2 linked regions of the Actinoallomurus bryophytorum genome follow. The protein of the gene in region 1 interacts with the protein of each later gene in a pairwise test. Links are inferred from orthologs where the notes say so. Each region holds a gene or a part of one and is shown in the gene's direction. Other genes may lie near its edges.

Region 1 (3,070 bases):
CTTCCGGCGGATCATCCTGCCCAACCTGCTGCCCGCGATGATCTCCGGGACCGCGCTGGCCTTCACCCGGTCGATCGCCGAGTTCGGCTCCACCGTGCTGATCTCCGGCAACCTGCCGTTCAAGACGCAGGTGGCCGCGGTGCAGATCTTCGGGCAGATCGAGAACGACAACACCGCCTCGGCGGCCGCCGTGTCGACCGCCCTGCTGGTGGTCGCGTTCGTGTTGCTGGTGGCCCTGGACCTGGTGCAGAGGTGGGGGTCGCGTCGTGGCTGAGCGCTCGAGTGCCCAAAAGCCGAGACGATCGGTGAGCAGGTACGCGTTGCGGGCCGTGGCGCTGGTCTACCTGCTGTTCCTGTTGATCCTGCCGGTGGCGCTGATCTGCTGGAAGACCTTCCAGCACGGGCTCGGCCCCTTCTTCGACGCGCTCACGACACACGAGGCGCTCCACGCCTTCCAGGTGACGTTCATCGTCGCGCTGTGCGCGGTCGCGCTGAACACCGTCTTCGGGATCGGCACCGCGGTCCTGCTGGTCCGCCATCACTTCCCCGGCAAGCGGATCCTCAACGCGGTGATCGACCTGCCGCTGGCGGTCTCCCCGGTCGTGGTCGGCCTGGCGCTGATCCTGGTGTACGGGAAGTTCTCCTCGTTCGGTGGCTGGCTGGAGGACCACGGCATTCAGATCATCTTCTCGACGCCCGGCATGGTCCTGGCCACCGTGTTCGTGTCGCTGCCGCTGGTCGTACGCGCCGTCGTCCCGGTTCTGGAGGAGCTGGGCGAAGAGCAGGAACAGGCCGCCCAGACGCTGGGCGCGGGCCGGTGGCAGACCTTCCGGCGCATCACCATCCCCGGCATCCGCTCGGCCCTGGCCTACGGCATCGTGCTCTGCCTGGCACGGGCACTCGGCGAGTACGGCGCGGTCGCGGTCGTGTCGGGGCGCCTGGTCGGCCAGACCCAGACCCTCACGCTGTACGTCGAGGAACGCTTCCAGAACTTCGAGCAGCCCGCCGCGTTCGCCGCCGCCACCGCGCTCGCGCTGATCGCCATCGTCAGCCTGCTCGTCATCAAACTGCTCCAGCGAAAGGCTGACTGATGGCCATCGAAGCCCGCCACATCAACAAGGCGTTCGGCACCACCCCGGTGCTGCATGACGTGTCGGTGGAGGTCGCCTCCGGCTCACTCACCGCGCTGCTCGGGCCCTCCGGCGGCGGCAAGTCGACGCTGCTGCGGGTGATCGCCGGGCTGGAGCAGCCGGACTCGGGCACCGTGCTGATCTCCAGTAACGACGTCACCCGGCTGGCTCCGCAGCGGCGCAATGTCGGCTTCGTGTTCCAGCACTACGCGGCGTTCAAGCACATGACCGTCTTCGACAACATCGCGTTCGGCCTGCAGATCCGCAAACGCCCCAAGAGCGAGATCCACAAGCGGGTGCACGAACTGCTGGAGCTCGTCCATCTCGACCAGTTCGCCAAGCGCTACCCGGCGCAGCTGTCCGGCGGCCAGCGGCAGCGGATGGCGCTGGCCAGGGCGCTGGCGGTCGAGCCCGAGGTGCTGCTGCTGGACGAGCCGTTCGGCGCGCTGGACGCCCAGGTCCGCAAGGAGCTGCGCGCCTGGCTGCGCCGGCTGCACGACGAGGTGCACGTGACGACCGTGTTCGTCACCCATGACCAAGAGGAGGCGATCGAGGTCGCCGACACCATCGTGGTGCTGGCCGGTGGCCGGGTGGAGCAGTCCGGCAGCCCGCATGAGGTGTACGACAACCCGGCCAACCAGTTCGTGATGCGCTTCCTCGGCCCGGTGACCGAGCTGGACGGCCGCCTGGTCCGCCCGCACGACATCGAGCTGACCACCGAACCCGAGCCGGGCAGCACCGAGGCTACGGTCGAACGCGTGGTCCGGCTGGGCTTCGAGGTCCGGGTGGAGATGAGACTCGGGGAACAGGACGCGTGGGCCCAGGTCACCCGGGGGCTGGCCGAACGACTTGGGCTGGCGCCGGGTGAGACCGTGCATGTCCGGCCCAGCTCCGACGCTCGGACCCTCGCCATCGCCTGAGCCTGTGCACATCACCGCACGTACCGACTACGCCCTACGGGCCGTACTCGCCCTGGCCGCGGCGGACCCCGCCACCGTCACCGCCGGCGCGCTGGCGGCCGGGGAGGGCATGCCGCTGGCCTTCCTGAAGACCATTCTCAGTGAACTACGCGGCGCCGACCTCATCGCCACCCAGCGCGGCCCGGAGCGCGGCTACCGGCTGACCCGGCCCGCCACCGAGATCTCGGTCGGCGAGGTCATCCGGGTGGTCGACGGCTCGCTCACCGACATCCGCGGCGAGCCGGCCGCCGACGCCTGCTACGAAGGCACGGCGACGCACCTGCGCCACGTCTGGCTGGCCGCCGACACGGCGGTGCAGAACATCGTCGACCAGGTGACCCTTGCCGACGTCGTCACCGGCAACCTGCCCCCGCACGTCCGTGACCTCACCGGCTGAGCCGGGCCGTACACGGTCGTGCCGGAAGAGGACGTGCTGGGAACGTCAAGGTGTCTCCTGGCCGAACTTGCTCCCCGGTGAACCCGAAACAGGGGTGGCGTTGCGCCGGGGCCCTCTCCGGGGCGGCTAGGCTCGTGGGGCGAAACGTCCCGTAGTGATTACAAGGAGATCAAGTGTCGTCGATCGACGCCGTACACGCTCGGGAGATCCTCGACTCCCGTGGTAATCCCACCGTCGAGGTCGAGGTGCTGCTCGACGACGGCAGCGAGGCGCGCGCCGCGGTGCCGAGTGGAGCCTCGACCGGTCAGTTCGAAGCGGTCGAACTCCGCGATGGCGGCGAGCGCTACAACGGAAAGGGCGTCGAGAAGGCCGTCCTCGGAGTGCTCGACGAGATCGCGCCCGAGCTGCTCGGCTACGACGCCGACGACCAGCGCCTCATCGACCAGGCGCTCATCGACCTGGACGGCACGCCGGACAAGTCCCGCCTCGGCGCGAACGCCCTCCTCGGCGTGAGCCTGGCGGTGGCCAAGGCGGCCGCCAAGACGGCGAACCTCCCGCTGTTCCGTTACGTCGGTGGCCCCAAC
Region 2 (2,943 bases), 4.1 Mb from region 1 along the record:
TTCGGCATCGTGCCGATCGTCAACGAGAACGACACGGTCGCGACCGACGAGATCCGTTTCGGCGACAACGACCGGCTCGCCGCGCTGGTCGCCCATCTCGTACGCGCGGACGCGCTGATCCTGCTCTCCGACGTCGACGCGCTCTATACCGGCGACCCGCGGCTGCCCGGCGCCCGGCGGATCGAGAACGTCCACGGGCCCGCCGACCTGGAGGGCGTACGCCTGGGCGGGTCCGGACGGGTCGGCACCGGCGGCATGGTCACCAAGGTGGAGGCCGCACGCATCGCCGGGGTGCCGGTCGTCCTGACCGACGCGGCCTCGGCCGGCGCGGCACTGGCCGGCGAGGACGTCGGGACCTACTTCCACCCTGCCGGGGCGCGCCCGTCGGCCCGGCGTCAGTGGCTCGCGCACGCCACGACCGGCCAGGGCCGGCTGCGCCTCGATCCCGGCGCGGTCGAGGCGGTGCTGCGCCGCGGCAAGTCGCTGCTGCCCGCCGGGATCACCGGCGTCGAGGGCGACTTCAGCGCCGGTGACCCCGTCGACCTGTACGCCGAGCAGGGCGGGCTGGTCGCCCGCGGGCTGGTCAACTACGACGCGGGGGAGATCCCCGAGCTGATGGGCCGCTCGACGCGCTGGCTGGCGCGAGAGCTCGGTCCCGAGTACGAACGCGAGATCATTCACCGGGACGACCTGGTCGTCCTGGCCGTTACGGAAGCACGGACCCCGGCGGGGTAACAGGAGGAATCGTGGGCACCCAGGAGCAGGTTCTCGACGTCGCGCGGCGCGCCCGGCAGGCCGCCGCCGAACTCGCCCCGCTGCCGCGCGGCACGAAGGACGCCGCGCTGCACGCGATCGCGGACGCCCTAATCGCCCGGGCACCCGAGATCGTCCGCGCCAACGCCACCGACGTCGAGCGGGCCCGCGAGGCTGGCACCTCCGAGTACATGATCGACCGGCTGAGCCTGTCCACCGAGCGGATCGAGGCGATCGCGGCGGCCGTACGCCATGTGGCCTCGCTGCCCGACCCGGTGGGGGAGTCGGTACGCGGCTACACGCTGCCGAACGGCCTGGACCTGCGGCAGGTGCGTGTACCGCTGGGTGTCGTCGGCATCATCTACGAGGGACGGCCCAACGTCACCGTCGACGCCGCCGCCCTGACCCTGAAGAGCGGGAACGCCGTGCTGCTACGGGGTTCGTCCTCCGCGTACGACTCCAACACGGCGCTGGTCGAGGTCATGCGGTCCGCGCTCACCGGCCTCCCCGCCGACGCCATCCAGCTCGTCCCGGGCCGTGACCGCGACTCGGTGAAGTACCTGATGCGCGCACGCGGCCTGGTCGACGTACTGATCCCGCGTGGCGGGGCAGCACTGATCAACTCGGTGGTCGAGGAGTCGACGGTGCCGGTCATCGAGACCGGCGTGGGCAACTGCCACGTCTACGTCGACGCGGACGCCGACCTCGACATGGCGATCGACATCCTGATCAACGCCAAGGTCCAGCGTCCGTCGGTGTGCAACGCGGCCGAGACGGTGCTCGTGCACCGTGACATCGCCGAGGCGTTCGTACCCCGCGCCCTGAAGGCGTTGGGCGAAAAGGGCGTGACCGTGCACGGCGACGCCGCGATGCGCGCGTACTCCGGGGACGTCGTGGAGGCCACCGAGAAGGACTGGAGCGAGGAGTACCTCTCACTCGACCTGGCCGCGGCCGTGGTCGACTCGCTGGAGGACGCCGTGGCCCACATCCGCCGGTACGGTTCGGCGCACACCGAGGCGATCGTGACGACCTCCCAGTCGGCGGCGCGCCGGTTCGTGGCGCTGGTCGACTCGGCGGCCGTGATGGTCAACGCCTCGACGCGGTTCACGGACGGGGAGGAGTTCGGCTTCGGCGCGGAGATCGGCATCTCGACCCAGAAGCTGCACGCCCGAGGCCCGATGGGCCTGCCCGAGCTGACCTCGACCAAGTACGTGGTCACCGGCGAGGGCCACATCAAGGGCGTCTGAGGCAAGGCTCCGCCGCGGCCCTGGCGTACGGGGCCGCGGCGCACGTCCTTCCGCGGCGGCGGACATTCCCGATGACTCGCTGGTCGAATCCGGCCATACCTGCTAACTTTTCCTTGCAGATGCAAAATACCGTTGGGAGCTTCCGTGCCGACCGGGGATGAGCTCGTGCAGGTGCTGGCGACGCTCGCCAACCCGCACCGCATGCGCGTCGTCGCGGCGCTGACGCGCGAGCGCAACTACGTCAGCCGGCTGGCGCGCGACCTCGGCATCAGCCGCGCGTTGCTCCAGGTCCACCTCCGCAAGCTGCAGGCGGCCGGCCTCGTGTCGGCCGAGCTGGAGCTGTCCGAGGACGGGAAGGCGATGAAGTTCTACGAGGTGACCCCCTTCTCCATCCAGCTCACCCCGGACGCCGTCGCGGCGGCCGTACTCACTCTCAGCACACCCGAGATCGTCCAGCGCGGCGGCGAGGAGGAATCACCCTGATGAACGGGCACGCACTGGCGGAAGCCATCGGAGCCGCCGGAATCTTCACGGCGATCACCGTGACCATCTGGCAGGTCGCCGTCACCTGGCGGGCCAAGGTGCTGGCACCCCGCGAGGGGAAGTACCAGAGGCTCGCCGAGACCTCGGCGGCCGTACAGGAGCACACCGAACTCCAGCTCCGGGAGATCACCCTGCTCCTGGAGGACATGCGGGGCCGGGTGGTCGCGCTGGAACGGATCCTCAAAGAGGTCGAGTAACCGACCGGAAGACCCTGGGCCGCCGAGCGGCAACTCGACGGCCCAGGTGTGGAAGAAGCACCGCCTCGCCCGAGGGCGAGTTCTCTCGCATGCCCCTTCAAGGAAAAGGACAGCAGTTCATGCTGCGTACTGGCAAGTCGGCGGCCCCACCCGCACCGACCGTCGGGGGATCGCCTCCTGCGGCCCCACTGGTCGAACGCGTG

What was found.
Region 2: the proteins of FB559_RS06695 (region 1) and FB559_RS25800 interact in binary tests that used the Escherichia coli proteins (3 or more experiments, as listed by UniProt). The link is inferred for Actinoallomurus bryophytorum from one-to-one orthologs.

The regions. Positions count from the first base shown.
Region 1 is NZ_VFOZ01000001.1:1,411,262-1,414,331, reverse strand. The notes cover bases 71-3,070. They hold FB559_RS06695 (sulfate/molybdate ABC transporter ATP-binding protein), read left to right. Parts: upstream 71-1,090; coding sequence 1,091-2,050; downstream 2,051-3,070. Other genes in these bases: eno (phosphopyruvate hydratase), read left to right, coding at 2,660-3,070; FB559_RS06690 (RrF2 family transcriptional regulator), read left to right, coding at 2,055-2,486; FB559_RS06700 (sulfate ABC transporter permease subunit), read left to right, coding at 267-1,091; cysT (sulfate ABC transporter permease subunit CysT), read left to right, coding at 71-274. Also shown: more of cysT, read left to right, coding at 1-70. UniProt on the Escherichia coli protein: Part of the ABC transporter complex CysAWTP involved in sulfate/thiosulfate import. Responsible for energy coupling to the transport system.
Region 2 is NZ_VFOZ01000001.1:5,503,971-5,506,913, forward strand. What follows is about bases 1-2,873. They hold FB559_RS25800 (glutamate-5-semialdehyde dehydrogenase), read left to right. Parts: upstream 1-746; coding sequence 747-2,000; downstream 2,001-2,873. Other genes in these bases: proB (glutamate 5-kinase), read left to right, coding at 1-735; FB559_RS25805 (ArsR/SmtB family transcription factor), read left to right, coding at 2,145-2,483; FB559_RS25810 (hypothetical protein), read left to right, coding at 2,483-2,740; FB559_RS25815 (MMPL family transporter), read left to right, coding at 2,860-2,873. In the rest of the region: more of FB559_RS25815, read left to right, coding at 2,874-2,943. UniProt on the Escherichia coli protein: Catalyzes the NADPH-dependent reduction of L-glutamate 5-phosphate into L-glutamate 5-semialdehyde and phosphate. The product spontaneously undergoes cyclization to form 1-pyrroline-5-carboxylate.